4 regions of the Streptomyces sp. NPDC015139 genome follow, and region 2 is predicted to be linked to each of the others. Evidence: riboswitches for the same ligand, from Rfam matches in the RefSeq annotation. Region 2 holds a riboswitch; each other region holds the start of a gene.
The links. Region 2 has a riboswitch for thiamine pyrophosphate ahead of thiC (phosphomethylpyrimidine synthase ThiC). Riboswitches for the same ligand answer to the same signal wherever they lie in the genome.

Region 1: linked by a shared signal. The riboswitch ahead of ACF08B_RS29690 (purine-cytosine permease family protein) and the one ahead of thiC (phosphomethylpyrimidine synthase ThiC) in region 2 are both predicted to bind thiamine pyrophosphate.
Region 3: linked by a shared signal. The riboswitch ahead of ACF08B_RS27575 (thiamine ABC transporter substrate binding subunit) and the one ahead of thiC (phosphomethylpyrimidine synthase ThiC) in region 2 are both predicted to bind thiamine pyrophosphate.
Region 4: linked by a shared signal. The riboswitch ahead of thiO (glycine oxidase ThiO) and the one ahead of thiC (phosphomethylpyrimidine synthase ThiC) in region 2 are both predicted to bind thiamine pyrophosphate.

What each region holds. Positions count from the first base shown of each region.
Region 1 is NZ_JBIBUW010000012.1:232,929-236,674, forward strand. It holds gene ACF08B_RS29685 (dihydrofolate reductase family protein) at 1-348, shown strand, start outside; gene ACF08B_RS29690 (purine-cytosine permease family protein) at 426-1,826, opposite strand; TPP riboswitch at 1,816-1,911, opposite strand; gene ACF08B_RS29695 (hypothetical protein) at 2,201-2,680, opposite strand; gene ACF08B_RS29700 (tetratricopeptide repeat protein) at 2,996-3,746, shown strand, end outside.
Region 2 is NZ_JBIBUW010000002.1:750,989-754,734, reverse strand. It holds gene ACF08B_RS07950 (VWA domain-containing protein) at 1-66, opposite strand, end outside; gene thiC (phosphomethylpyrimidine synthase ThiC) at 164-1,948, opposite strand; TPP riboswitch at 1,941-2,114, opposite strand; gene ACF08B_RS07940 (YibE/F family protein) at 2,195-3,652, shown strand.
Region 3 is NZ_JBIBUW010000011.1:96,211-99,956, reverse strand. It holds gene rlmN (23S rRNA (adenine(2503)-C(2))-methyltransferase RlmN) at 87-1,193, shown strand; TPP riboswitch at 1,217-1,324, shown strand; gene ACF08B_RS27575 (thiamine ABC transporter substrate binding subunit) at 1,407-2,480, shown strand; gene ACF08B_RS27570 (ABC transporter permease) at 2,519-3,746, shown strand, end outside.
Region 4 is NZ_JBIBUW010000005.1:173,213-176,958, reverse strand. It holds gene ACF08B_RS15740 (NAD(P)/FAD-dependent oxidoreductase) at 1-871, opposite strand, end outside; gene ACF08B_RS15735 (hypothetical protein) at 904-1,254, opposite strand; TPP riboswitch at 1,308-1,419, shown strand; gene thiO (glycine oxidase ThiO) at 1,417-2,598, shown strand; gene thiS (sulfur carrier protein ThiS) at 2,595-2,807, shown strand; partial or broken gene ACF08B_RS15720 (thiazole synthase) at 2,812-3,603, shown strand; gene pknB (Stk1 family PASTA domain-containing Ser/Thr kinase) at 3,695-3,746, shown strand, end outside.

The DNA of each region.
Region 1 (3,746 bases), on a different contig from region 2:
CGCGAATGGGCGGCGCTCTGGAAGCAGCTCCCCAAAGTGGTGTTCTCCACCACGCTGTCGGAGGTCGAGGGCCATGCCCGGCTCGCTTCCGGCGGCCTGACGCAGGAGATCGAGCGGTTGCGCGCCGAGCCGGGGGAGGGCGACATCGCGATCGGCGGCGCCGCCCTCGCCGCCGAGGCGGCCGCGCTGGATCTGATCGACGAGTACCGGACGCTGGTCCACCCGGTGCTCCTCGGCGGTGGCATCCCGTTCTTCCCCCGGCACGAGCGCCGCGTGGATCTCGAACTCGTCGAGACCCGCACCTTCAGTTCGCGAGTCGTCTACCTCCGCCACCGGGTGACGCGCTGAGCCGAGTCCCCGGAACGCCACCGCACACGATCCGCCCAGCCGGGGCAGGCAACTCCCCGAGGAGGAGCGGGCGCGGGTCAGGACCGGCGTCGTACGCGCAACGGCGCATAGACGAGCAGCGCCGCGAGGAACGCGACGGGGTAGGCGAGGTCGGCGCTGTGCAGGGCCCGGGCGACCGGCCCCACGTACAGGCTGGTGCTCATGAACGGCACCGCCACGGCGAAACCGACGACGAACGCGGTGACGGCCGGCCACCACGGCTGCGGCGCGGCGTGCTCCTGCGCCAGGTCGACCGGGCGGTCGCCGCGCGCCCGTGCGCGGGCCACCCAGTCGACGATCACGACCGCGACGAACGCGGGGATCCAGTAGCCGACGAACAGCAGCACGTTCTGGAAGCGGGCAGTGGTGTCAGCGGCGTGCATCCACAGCACGAGCGGGAAGCCGAGCACCGCGGCGAGCGCGGCGGCGACCGGCCGCGGCAGCCGCACTCCGATCGTCTGCAGCGCCAGCGACCCGCTGTAGTCGTTCATGGCGTTGCTGCACAGGGCCGCGACGGCGACCGCGAGGAGTCCGAACGCGCCGAGCGCGCCGCCGCCGAGCAACCGGTCGACACCGCGGGCGGTCTGGTCGGTGAACTCAGCGGCGCCCCACAGACCGAGTGCCTGCACGGCGACGAAGGACACGCTGACACCGAGCAGGGTGCACCAGAACATGCTGGAACGCGACGCCGTGCGGGGCAGGTAGCGGCTGAAGTCACTGGCGTACGGGGCCCACGAGAGCGCGAGACTCAAAGCGATGGTGCAGGTCAGCACGAACGCTCCCGCCCGGTCGGCGCCGTGCACGGTCGCGGCCGTCGCGGGCTGGGTGCCGTGCACGAGCTTCACCGCCAACGCGGCGAACGAGGCGGCGAGCGCGAAGGTCATCACCGTCTGCAGGCGGTGGATCGCCTCGTACCCGATCACGCCGAGCGCCCCCTGGGCGATGAGCATCACCAGGACGCCCAGCCAGAACGGCCAGCCGAACAGCTGAGCCAGCGCGTCGCCCCCGAACAGGCCAATCAGGGCGTCCCAGGCGATGGAGGACAGCCACTGCAGGGTGCCCGGCAGAGCCACGGCCCGTCCGAAAGCCAGCCTCGCCAGCGGGAGTTGGCCCGCCCCGGTCTGGCTGCCCCAGGTTCCCAGGTAGGCCGTGGGCACCGCGCCCAGCACGGTGCCGAGCACCACGGCGAGCAGCGCGGTGGCGAAGTCCAGTCCGAGGGCCGCGCCGACCGTACCGGTGAAGACGCCGGTCATCGTCAGATTGGGGGCGAACCACACGGTGAACAGCCGGCGGGGGCTGCCGTAGCGAGCGTCCTCGGGCACCGGCGCGATGCCGCGCGCCTCCACTCGCAGATCGCCGGGGGCGGTCGGCATCCGGCCGTCGAAGACGCCCCGCGCCTCGGCGACGGCCGTCTCTTCATGGGCATACGGCAACGACATACGACATCCCTCCGCCAGTCCTAACTGGTTCAGGTTCAACGGGTGTGATCTCAGCCCCCGTGCGGGGGCACCCCGTGTCCAGGTACGCCGGCCAGAATAGCCCGGTCCGGTGACCGGTTCCGGTCGGGGGAGGGGGATGGGGAGGGTGAGTGCCCCCCCCGGAAACGTGCGGCGCCCGTCCGACTGCCCGATACCCGCGTGTGTGTAGTCGGTCAGCCACCCTCCGTAAGAGTTCTTGCCGCGTGAAATGCCGCTCTCGACGCGTCGCCGCCGTCGTGGGGTGGGCGCGGGCCGCTGAGGCCGGTCACGCCGGAAGGCGGCGGCACACGCGTGCAGCCGCCCTCCTGAGAATGCCTAACTACCTGCGGTTCCCCTCAGCCCTGCACGAGTACCGTGCACCAGACCTCGTTGTGGTCGCCGATGCCGCAGTCGCCGATCTCCCCGCTGCGGATCTTCGTCCAGACCCCCTTGGCCCGCCAGTGCCAGGTACCGACCCGCGAGAACCGCTCGTGGTAGCCGTGCGTGGCGAACGTGAAGGCGTCGACGTCCTTGCCGGTGCCGTTGCCGCCCCGCGTTCCGTTGCCGAACGACTCCTGCTTGCACTTCGCGTGCTTGAACTCGCTCCCGGTGCCGCCGCCCCAGTTCCACACGTCGCAGTAGTGCGGGCCCTCGCCGAGACTCATCGTGTAGTGCATCGTCTCGCCGGTCCGGTTCTTCACCGCGCCGCACAGGGGACCCACACAGCCGTCCGCGGAGGCGGTCGTCGCCCCCGCGACGACCGCTCCGGACGCCATGAAGGCGGTCGCGACGACGGCGACGGCTGTCCGGTTGGCGCGGGACATCATCTTGCGCATGACAATTCCATTCTCTTGTTGCGTCGGGTTGGTCACGTCTGACGCGACTGCCGGCAGGGCGGGCGGATACGCCGCTCCCGGGAAGGCTCCGGGGGCGGACGTCGGTGTTCTCCGCGGCACGCGGTGCCTGCCGCGATCCGCCTGACGGCATGTGAGCTGAGGATCTACGGTGAACCTTGCGGAAACCTTGTGACGGCCGCCCTGCCGGCGGCCCAGGAGCGAATGACGGAGGACCGAGGGCATGCCGGCCCTGCTCGGCGGACGAACACCCCAACGCGCAACGGCCGTTCCCTCCTCCCTCCCGCGTGAGGCGCGATGAACCTGCACCTGCTCGGACCTTTGGAACTGCGCGTCGCGGGACGCGCGGTCGACATCGGGGAGCCGCGTCGCCGAGCAGTCCTCGCGGCGCTGGCGGCCGACACCGGCCGACCGGTCCCCGTGAGCACGCTGGTGGACCGGGTCTGGGACACCGCCGCGCCCAATGGGGCCCGCTCGGCCCTCTACTCCCACATCAGCCGTCTGAGGCGGCTGTTCGACGGCGCGGCATCCATGGACGGCGTGGCGCCCACGGCAGGCGGTGACGGGGCAGCCGTACCCAGTACGCCGCTTCGCATCGCACGCACCTCCGGTGGATACGTCCTGGAGGCGGACGAACACGCCGTCGACCTGCTCCGTTTCCGCTCGCTCGTCGTGCGGGCGCGCGAGCCGCATCTGTCCGACCAACGCCGCACCGAGATCCTCGGAGAGGCGCTGCGACTGTGGCGCGGAGTGCCGTTGGCGGGGCTGCCGGGGGCGTGGGCGGAGCGCACCCGTACCGCCTGGACACAGGAGCGTCTGGAGACGACGCTCGCCTGGGCCCACGCCCTGCTGGGACAGGGGAAGGCCGAGGAAGTGCTCGCCGTCCTGCGGCCCTTGTTGGCGGAGCACCCGCTGAGCGAGCCCCTCGCCGTGCTGCTGATCCGCGGTCTGGCCACCAGTGGAAGAGCGGCCGAGGCCGTGGACACCTACACCAGGATCCGCCGGCAGCTCGACTCCGATCTGGGCGTGGCTCCGGGCCGTGAACTGC
Region 2 (3,746 bases):
CTCGGCGCGCACCGCCGCGGAGCCGACGGGAACGTTCGCGCCCTTGCTCATCGATCTCGCTGTCATGCCGCCAGTCTGCGGTGCGCGCAGGCCCAGGGGTACCTCCCCGACACCGCGGGGAGCGACAGCCCGGCCACACCCGGGCCGTCGCTCCCCGCACCGCTCAGTCGGCGATCGGCAGGTACACCCGGTTGCCCGCTGCAGCGAACTCCTTCGACTTCTGCGCCATGCCCTCCTCGATCTGGGCCTTGCTGCCGCCGTGTTCGCGGCGGATGTCCTGCGAGATCTTCATGCTGCAGAACTTGGGGCCGCACATGGAGCAGAAGTGGGCCGTCTTGGCGGGCTCCGCCGGGAGGGTCTCGTCGTGGAACTCCCGTGCCGTATCGGGGTCCAGGGCAAGGTTGAACTGGTCCTCCCACCGGAACTCGAAGCGTGCGTCGGACAGCGCGTCGTCCCATTCCTGCGCGCCCGGGTGGCCCTTCGCGAGATCGGCCGCGTGGGCGGCGATCTTGTAGGTGATGACACCGGTCTTGACGTCGTCCCGGTTGGGCAGGCCCAGGTGCTCCTTGGGCGTGACGTAGCAGAGCATCGCCGTGCCCCACCAGGCGATCATCGCGGCGCCGATGCCGGAGGTGATGTGGTCGTACGCCGGCGCGACGTCCGTCGTCAGCGGGCCGAGCGTATAGAACGGAGCTTCATCGCAGATCTCCTGCTGAAGGTCGATGTTCTCCTTGATCTTGTGCATCGGGACGTGTCCCGGGCCCTCGATCATCGTCTGTACGTCGAAACGCCTGGCGATGCGGTTGAGTTCCCCGAGCGTGCGCAGCTCCGCGAACTGTGCCTCGTCGTTGGCGTCCGCGATGGAGCCGGGCCGCAGGCCGTCGCCCAACGAGTACGTGACGTCGTAGGCGGCGAGGATCTCGCACAGTTCCTCGAAGTTCTCGTACAGGAACGACTCCTTGTGGTGCGCCAGGCACCACGCGGCCATGATCGAACCGCCGCGGGAGACGATGCCGGTCTTGCGGTTGGCCGTCAGCGGTACATGCGCGAGCCGCACCCCGGCGTGGACGGTCATGTAGTCCACACCTTGTTCGGCCTGCTCGATGACGGTGTCCTTGTAGATCTCCCAGGTCAGTTCCTCGGCCCTGCCGTCGACCTTCTCCAGGGCCTGGTACAGCGGCACGGTGCCGATGGGCACGGGGGAGTTGCGCAGCACCCACTCGCGGGTGGTGTGGATGTTGCGCCCGGTGGAGAGGTCCATGACCGTGTCGGCGCCCCAGCGGGTCGCCCAGGTCATCTTCTCGACCTCCTCCTCGATGGAGGACGTCACGGCCGAGTTGCCGATGTTGGCGTTCACCTTCACCAGGAAGCGCTTGCCGATGATCATCGGCTCGATCTCCGGGTGGTTGACGTTGACCGGCAGCACGGCGCGGCCGGCCGCGATCTCCTCGCGGACGACCTCCGGGGACACGTTCTCCCGGATGGCCACGTACTCCATTTCCGGCGTGATCTCCCCGCGGCGCGCGTACGCGAGCTGGGTCACCGCCTCACCGCGACGACCGCGGCGCGGCTGCCGCGGACGCCCGGGGAAGACCGCGTCCAGGTTCCGCAGCCCGCCGCGCGGTGAGGTGTGCTTGATGCCGTCGTCCTCGGGACGGACGGGACGGCCGGCGTACTCCTCGGTGTCGCCGCGGCCGATGATCCAGTTCTCCCGCAGCGGCGCCAGTCCCCTGCGGACGTCGGTGTCGACGAGCGGATCCGTGTACGGGCCGGATGTGTCGTACAGCGTGACCGACTGCCCGTTGGTGAGATGCACCTGACGGACCGGCACCCGCATGTCGGGGCGCGAACCCTCGACGTACGCCTTGTGCCAGCCGATGGACTTCCCGGCCTCCTGGGTCTTCTCACCCTGAACGGAGGCAGGCGTGCGTGCGTCCTTGTTGGTCATGAGACCTACTCCCTACGCCGGCATTACCCGGTAACAGGTTCGGCGGTCGACGCAGCGGCTTCCGTCGGCCGATGCTTCCCGTGAGACGTCGTTCCACGTGAAACATCGCGAATACGGAGGTCAGCGCCCTCTCAGCCCGGTGCTCCGAGCTCCCGCGTGTGCAAAGGTGCCTCCACGCTAGCGTCATATGTGGCGCGGTGAACAGTGGGCCCCTGCCGTTCTTGCGATGATCTGGCGGTGACCAGGATGGAGCAGTACCCGTACCAGCCGCCCGAGCCGCGCCGCCCGGACAGCCCGGCAGCGGGCAGCCGACGGGGGGACGGGCGCTCCCGCGGGCAGGAGGCGGGTGACGGGCACGGCCACCCTCACCACGGCCACGGCGAGGCGCACACCGGCCCTCAGACGCCCGGCCACAGCCACAGCCACAGCCATGGGCCCGCCGCGCCCGTCTCCCGGCATCTGCGCAAGGTCATCGCGGCGATCCTGGTGCCGTTCACCGCGGCTGTCCTGGTCGGCCTGGTGGTGCTGTGGCCCGGGGGAGCGCCGTCGCACAAGCGCACGGGCGTCGGCTTCGACCGGCAGACCCAGCAGGCCACGGTGACCCGGGTCGTCGAGGTGAGTTGCAAGTCGGTGAACGCCTCCGGTGGCACCCCGGCCGGCGACACGACCGCCGAGGGCGGCTCCGGGGCACAGGAGACGGGCGGCACCTGCAAGAAGGCGACCATCCGTGTCGACACCGGGAAGGACGAGCGGCGTACGTTCACCGAGATCGTGCAGCCCGACCAGTCACGGCAGTTGCACCAGGGTGAGAAGGTCGTGGTCGCCTACGAGCCCGCGGCGCCCAAGAACCTGCAGTACTCCGTGGCGGACGTGAACCGGAAGTTCCCGATGGCGCTGCTCGCCGGGATCTTCGCGATCGCGGTCGTCGTGGTGGGCCGGCTGCGCGGGGTCATGGCGCTGGTCGCGCTGGCCGTGAGCTTCGTGGTGCTCACCTTCTTCATCCTGCCCGCGATCCTTCAGGGCTCGAATCCCCTGCTGGTGGCCGTCGTCGGGGCGAGCGCGATCATGCTCATCGCGCTCTACATGTGCCACGGGCTGTCGGCCCGGACGTCGGTCGCGGTGCTCGGCACCCTGGTCTCCCTCCTGCTGATCGGCGTCCTCGGCTCGGAGTTCATCGACTGGGCCGCCCTGACCGGCAACACGGACGACAACACCGGTCTGATCCACGGGCTCTACCCGTCGATCGACATGAGCGGTCTGCTGCTGGCCGGTGTCATCATCGGCTCGCTCGGCGTGCTGGACGACGTCACCGTGACGCAGACGTCGGCCGTCTGGGAGCTGCACGAGGCCAATCCGGCGATGGGCTGGCGCGGGCTGTACCGGGCCGGCATCCGCATCGGCCGCGACCACATCGCATCCGTCGTCAACACCCTGGTCCTCGCCTACGCCGGTGCCGCGCTGCCGCTGCTGCTGCTGTTCTCCATCGCGCAGAGCAGCGTCGGGGCCGTGGCCAACAGCGAGCTGGTGGCCGAGGAGATCGTGCGCACCCTGGTGGGGTCGATCGGCCTGGTCGCCTCGGTGCCCGTCACGACCGCGCTCGCCGCGCTGGTGGTGTCGGCCGACCGCTCCGGCCCGCACGCTCCGGCCGGCACAGCCCAGCCCGTCCCGGCCCGCACGGGGCGGGGGCGCCGCCGGAAGCGGTAGCCGATCGGCCCGGTGAGACCGCCCCGCCCTGTGCAGAAGCGTTCCTGCACAGGTCCGTGAAGGAGAGCGGGGCGTCCGGTGCCGTGGTCGCGAG
Region 3 (3,746 bases), on a different contig from region 2:
TACGCCACGCCCAGCCCCCTGCTGAGGCCGGTCGAGCGAGCCACACCGCCGGGTCACCCATGTGGATCTGCGACACTGGTAACGCTATGCCTAAGCCCGGAGAACTCATCTTTGTCGCGCCGCGCGGAGCCAAGAAGCCGCCGCGGCATCTCGCCGACCTCTCGCCCGCCGAGCGCAAGGACGCGGTGGCCGAGATCGGGGAGAAGCCGTTCCGTGCCAAGCAGCTCTCGCAGCACTACTTCGCGCGGTACGCGCACGACCCCGAGCAGTGGACCGACATCCCCGCCGGGGCGCGCGGCAGGCTGCAGGAGGCGCTGTTTCCGGAGCTGATGACCGTCGTACGGCATCTGTCGACCGACCAGGGGACCACGCGCAAGACGCTGTGGCGGCTGTTCGACGGCACGCTCGTGGAGTCCGTGCTGATGCGGTACCCGGACCGGGTCACCATGTGCATCAGCTCGCAGGCCGGATGCGGGATGAACTGCCCGTTCTGCGCCACCGGCCAGGCCGGCCTCGACCGGAACCTGTCCACCGCCGAGATCGTCCACCAGATCGTGGACGGCATGCGGGCGCTGCGCGACGGCGAGGTGCCCGGCGGTCCGGCGCGGCTGTCCAACATCGTCTTCATGGGGATGGGCGAGCCGCTCGCCAACTACAAGCGGGTCGTGGGCGCCATCCGCGCGTTGACCGATCCCGCCCCGGACGGGCTCGGTCTGTCCCAGCGCGGTATCACCGTCTCCACCGTCGGGCTGGTGCCGGCCATCCACCGGTTCGCCGACGAGGGCTTCAAGTGCCGGCTCGCGATCTCCCTGCACGCCCCTGACGACGAGCTGCGCGACACCCTCGTCCCCGTGAACACGCGGTGGAAGGTGCGCGAGGTGCTGGACGCCGGGTTCGACTACGTCGAGAAGAGCGGCCGCCGGCTGTCGATCGAGTACGCGCTGATCCGTGACATCAACGACCAGGCCTGGCGCGGCGACCGGCTCGGCCGGCTGCTCAAGGGCAAGCCGGTGCACGTCAACCTGATCCCGCTCAACCCGACGCCCGGTTCCAAGTGGACCGCCTCCCGGCCGGAGGACGAGAAGGCGTTCGTCGAGGCCATCGCCGCGCACGGCGTACCCGTCACGATCCGGGACACCCGTGGCCAGGAGATCGACGGAGCCTGCGGTCAGCTCGCGGCGACCGAGCGGTAATCTGGCCACGTTCCGACAACCTCATATTCCGACAGGGGAGCGCCACAGCGCTGAGAGTGCGGCAATCGGGCCGCAGACCCTCTGAACCTCGCCCAGGTCATTCTGGGTAGGAAGTTCGGTCTTTCACTCAAGCTGTTGCGCCCTGCCCGGGCCCCCTCGCGGGACCCGGGCGGGGCCGCGTCTCTTCCTGGCCAACCCCCAGGAGGACATCCAGTGCACAACAAGACCTTCGTGGCCGTGGCGGTCGGGCTCGGCCTGATCAGCCTGTCCGCGTGCGGTTCCGGCGAGAGCAAGTCGTCCGGTGACAGCAGGACCGTGACCCTGGTCAGCCACAACTCGTGGGCCGTCTCCAAGAAGGTGCAGCGGGACTTCGAGAAGCAGTCCGGCTACAAGCTCAGGGTCCTCGAGGACGGCGACGCCGGTCAGGCGGTCAACAAGGCCATCCTGACCAAGGACCACCCGCAGGGCGACGTCTTCTTCGGCGTCGACAACACCCTGCTCTCCCGCGCCCTCGACAACGGGCTGTTCCAGCCCTACACGGCCAAGGGCCTCGACAAGGTCGGCGCGTCGTACCAGCTGGACAAGGACAAGCACCGGGTCACGCCCGTCGACTACGGCGACATCTGCGTCAACTACGACAAGGCCTGGTTCAGCAAGCACAAGCTGGCCCCGCCGCGGACCTTCGCTGACCTCGCCGAGCCCGCGTACAAGAACCTCCTCGTCACCGAGAACGCGGCCACCTCCTCGCCCGGCCTCGGCTTCCTGCTCGGCAGCGCCGCCGAGTACGGCGACCAGGGCTGGCAGGACTACTGGAAGAAGCTCAAGGCCAACGGCGTCAAGGTGGTCGACGGCTGGGAGCAGGCCTACTCCCAGGAGTTCTCCGGCTCCACCGGAGGCAGGAAGGCCGGCGGTGACCGCCCGCTCGTGGTGTCGTACGCCTCCTCGCCGCCCGCCGAGGTGATCTACGCCAAGAAGCGGCCCGGCACCGCCCCGACCGGAGTCGCCACCGGCACCTGCTTCCGGCAGATCGAGTTCGCCGGGCTGCTCGACAACGCGCGGAACACCAAGGGCGGCAAGGCGTTCATCGACTTCCTGGTCTCCAAGGAGTTCCAGGAGGACATGCCGCTGAACATGTACGTCTACCCGGTGGTGCGGGGAGCCGCGGTGCCCACCGAGTTCACCGAGTACGGCCCGGCCGCCGAGCACCCCGAGACCATGGCGCCCGGGAAGATCGCCGCCAACCGCGACCAGTGGGTCAAGTCGTGGACGTCGCTCGTACTGAGGTAGCCGTGTCCCGGCGGGGGAGCGCGGCGCGGCTCGGCCTGATGGCCCTGCCCGTCGCGTTCTTCGCGCTGTTCTTCGCCTGGCCCGTGGCCGCGATCGTCACGCGCGGGCTGAAGGCGGACGGCGCCTGGCGGTTCGGGCGGATCGTGGACGTGGTCACCCAGCCGGACATCCGGCACGTGCTGTGGTTCACCACCTGGCAGGCGCTCGCCTCCACCGCGCTCACCCTGCTGCTCGCGCTGCCCGCCGCCCATGTCTTCGCCCGCCTCGACTTCCCGGGCAAACAGCTGCTGCGGGCCGTCGTCACGGTTCCGTTCGTGCTGCCCACCGTCGTCGTCGGCAGCGCCTTCCTGGCGCTGGTCGGGCACAACGGGCTGCTGGACGAGCTGTGGGGGGTACGGCTGGACACCACGGTGTGGTCGATCCTGCTGGCCCACGTCTTCTTCAACTACGCGGTCGTCGTCCGCACGGTCGGCGGGCTCTGGTCCCAGCTCGACCCCCGCCAGGAGGAGGCCGCCCGGATGCTGGGCGCCTCACCGCTCACCGCTTGGCGCAGGGTCACCCTGCCCGCGCTCGCGCCCGCCGTGGCCGCCGCCGCCCTGATGGTGTTCCTGTTCACCTTCACCTCCTTCGGGGTCGTGCAGATCCTCGGCGGACCGGCCTTCTCCACCCTCGAAGTGGAGATCTACCGGCAGACCTCCGAGGTCTTCGACCTGTCCACGGCCGCCGTCCTCACCCTCGTCCAGTTCGCCGCGGTCGGCGCGATCCTCGCCGTGCACGCCTGGACCGTACGGCGGCGCGAGACCGCCCTGCGGCTGGTCGACCCGAGGACGACCGCCCGCCGGCCGCGCGGGTTCGGGCAGCGGGCGCTGCTCGCCGGGGTCCTCGCCACCGTCGCGGTGCTGCTGCTCCTGCCGCTCGCCGTACTCGTCCGGCGTTCCCTCGACGGCTGGGGCCTCGGCTACTACCGGGCCCTGACCGATTCCGACGGCGGTACGTTCCTGGTGGCGCCCGTGCAGGCCGTGTGGACCTCGCTCGAGTACGCCCTCGCCGCCACCGCCATCGCCGTGGTGATCGGAGGTCTCGCAGCCGCCGCGCTGGCCCGCCGGGACGCGGGACGGCTGGTACGGGGTTTCGACGCGCTGCTGATGCTGCCGCTCGGCGTGTCCGCGGTGACCGTCGGCTTCGGATTCCTGATCGCGCTCGACAAGCCGCCGCTGGATCTGCGCCAGTCCTGGATCCTGGTGCCGCTGGCCCAGGCGCTGGTGG
Region 4 (3,746 bases), on a different contig from region 2:
GCTCGCCGTAGCGGGCGGAGGGGAAGGAGGCGCAGTCGCCGACCGCGTACACGTCCTCGGCCCCGGTGCGCAGGCGGGCGTCGGCGACGACCTCGCCGTGCGGCCCCAGCTCGATGCCGGAGCCGGCCAGCCAGCCGGTGGCCGGGCGGGCGCCGATGCCGACGACGACGGCGCCCGCGGGCAGCCGGGTGCCGTCGGTCAGCACCACCGCGCCCGGTTCGACGCGCTCCACGCGCGCGCCGGTGCGCAGTTCGGCCCCGCTGTCGGCGTACCAGGCGGCCATGGGCGCGGCCACCTCGGCGGGCAGGGCACCCGCGAGCGGCCGGTCGGCGGCCTCGACGACGGTCACCGCGCAGCCCGCCTCCCGGGCGGCCGTGGCGAACTCGGCGCCGATCCAGCCGGCGCCGACGACCACGATGTCGTGCTGCCGGAGCAGCACGGGCCGCAGCCGTTCGGCGTCGTCCAGGGTGCGCAGCAGGTGCACGCCGGGTACGCCCTCGGTGCCGGGCAGGGTGATGGGTTCGGCCCCGGTGGCCAGGACCAGGACGTCGTAGGGCACCGGGCCCGCCTCGGTGTCCAGCACGCGTTCGGCGGGGCGCAGGCCCTGCGCCTCGCAGCCGAGCCGCAGCTCGACGCCGAGGGACTCGAAGTCGACGTCGAAGGCGGAGCCCTCGGCCGTGCCGAGCAGCACGGCCTTGGACAGCGGCGGCCGGTCGTACGGCTGGTGCGGTTCGGCGCCGATGACGGTCACGGCTCCCTCGAAGCCCTGTTCCCGCAGGGCGACCGCGGTCTGCACCCCGGCCATGCCCGCGCCCACGACGACCACGCGCCGTTCCTGTGACGTGCCCTGTTGCGGTGTCTGCTCGCTCACCCGATCACCATAGACAACTGACGAAACGTCAGTCAGGGGGCGTGCTCGGTGACCTGCTCCACAACGCTCGTACCGCTGCCCGGAGCGGACTCCCACTCCCAGGTCTCCTCCAGCCGCAGCCGGCCGTCGGGCAGCTCCACGACGGTGGACACGCAGTGCCCGCAGGCCGTGGTCCCGTCGGTGCGCAGCTGCACGTACCGGAAGTCCAGCCGGTCGCCCTCGCGGGTCCCGACCAGATGGCCGCGCACGACCTCGCCGCCCGCGTACTCCGCCCAGACCTCGCCGTCCTTCTCGTGGTAGGCGAACCGGGTGCGGGTACCCACCTGACCTGGGGCCTGGTCCGCGACGGGGGCGAGGATCAGACCGTCGAGCGAGCGGTGCATGCCGGAGGGCTCCCTTACGGGTGACGAGCGGGGCGGGCTAGGGTGGCCACCGTACAAGCACTCGCGGGAGCCCGGACGCACCGGGCTGAGAGGGAGGCTGGCGGCCTCCGACCGTACGAACCTGATCCGGGTCATGCCGGCGAAGGGAGGGGCTGGACGCCCATGTCGTCACGTACGTCCGACGTCCTCGTCATCGGGGGCGGGATCATCGGTCTGGTCACGGCCTGGCGCGCGGCGCAGCGCGGGCTCACCACGGCCGTGGTGGACCCCGAGCCCGGCGGCGGGGCCGCGCGGGTCGCGGCGGGGATGCTCGCCGCGGTCACGGAACTGCACTACGGCGAGGAGACGCTGCTCGCCCTGAACCTGGAGTCGGCGCGCCGCTATCCCGGCTTCGCGGCCGAGCTGTCCGAGCTGACCGGCCACGACCTGGGCTACCGCCGGTGCGGCACCCTCGCGGTCGCGCTGGACGCCGACGACCGCGCCGACCTGCGGGAACTGCACGCGCTCCAGCAGCGCTCGGGCCTGGAGTCGGAGTGGCTGTCGGGGCGCGACTGCCGGCGTCTCGAGCCGATGCTGGCGCCCGGGGTGCGCGGCGGACTGCGGGTCGACGGCGACCATCAGATCGACCCGCGGCGGCTGGCGACGGCCCTGGTGGCCGCGTGCGAGCACGCCGGGGTGGTGTTCCACCGCACCTGGGCCGAGCGGCTCGACGTCGTGCGCGAGCGGGCCGCCGGCGTCACCACGGCGGACGGCACCGAGCTGCGCGCGGAGCAGGTCGTGCTCGCCGGCGGAAGCATGAGCGGGCGCCTCCCGGGCGTGCCGGACGCGCTGCTGCCGCCGGTCCGGCCGGTGAAGGGGCAGGTGCTGCGGCTGGCCGTGCCCCGGCGGTTCGCGCCGTTCCTGAGCCGGACCGTGCGGGCCGTGGTCCGCGGCAGCCACGTCTACCTGGTGCCGCGCGAGAACGGCGAGCTGGTCGTCGGCGCGACCACCGAGGAGCTGGGCTGGGACACGACGGTCACGGCGGGGGGCGTGTACGAGCTGCTGCGCGACGCCCACGAGCTGGTCCCGGGCATCACCGAGCTCCCGCTGACCGAGACCCGGGCCGGACTGCGGCCCGGCTCCCCCGACAACGCCCCGCTGCTCGGCCCGTCCGGCCTGGACGGACTGCTGCTGGCCACCGGGCACTACCGCAACGGCGTGCTGCTCACACCGGTCACCGGGGACGTGCTGGCGCACGCGCTGGCCACCGGTGACCTCCCCGAGGAGGCCCGCCCGTTCACGCCCCAGCGTTTCACCGCCCCGCCGCCGGAGCGGCCCGCACGTCTCATGGAGCAGTCCGCATGACCCTCAGCCTCACCGTCTCCGTCAACGGGGAGCACCGGGAGATCGCCCCGGGCACCGCTCTCGACGCCCTCGTCCGCACCCTCACCGCGGCGCCCTCCGGGGTGGCCGCCGCCGTCAACGAGACGGTCGTGCCGCGTGGCCGGTGGGCGACCACCGCGCTCGCCGAGGGCGACCGCGTCGAAGTACTCACCGCAGTCCAGGGAGGCTGAACCGATGGCCGACGACCCCTTCGTCCTGGGCGGTGTGCACCTGGACTCCCGGCTGATCATGGGCACGGGCGGCGCGCCCAGTCTGGACGTGCTGGAGCGGGCGCTGACCGCCTCCGGCACCGGGCTGACCACGGTCGCGATGCGGCGGGTGGACCCGTCCGTGCACGGCTCGGTGCTGTCGGTGCTGGAGAAGCTGGGCATCCGCGTGCTGCCGAACACGGCGGGCTGTTTCACCGCCGGGGAGGCCGTGCTGACCGCGCGCCTCGCCCGGGAGGCACTGGGCACCGACCTGGTCAAGCTGGAGGTCATCGCCGACGAGCGGACCCTGCTGCCGGACCCGGTGGAGCTGCTGGACGCGGCGGAGACGCTGGTCGACGACGGTTTCACGGTGCTGCCGTACACGAACGACGATCCCGTGCTCGCGCGCAGGCTGGAGGACGTCGGCTGTGCCGCGGTGATGCCGCTGGGCTCCCCGATCGGATCGGGGCTCGGCATCCGCAATCCGCACAACTTCCAGCTCATCGTCGAGCGGGCGGGCGTACCGGTGATCCTGGACGCGGGCGCCGGTACGGCGTCCGACGTGGCGCTGGCGATGGAGCTGGGGTGCGCGGGCGTGATGCTCGCCTCCGCCGTGACGCGGGCGCAGGAGCCGGAGACGATGGCCGCGGCCATGCGGCACGCGGTCGAGGCCGGCCGGCTGGCCCGGCTGGCGGGGCGGATCCCGCGCCGCCATTTCGCCGAGGCGTCCTCCCCGGCCGAGGGGCGCGCGCAGCTGGACCCCGAGCGCCCCGCCTTCCCGTCACCCGACAGTCACAGCTCTGCTGCATTCCGTCCCCACAATGGCGCAACGGGTGGGAGCGCCGTGCGCCCCTCGTAGACTCCCCTGCGTGGATACGACCCTTCAGGACCCCCTCGTCGGGCAGGTGCTCGACGGCCGTT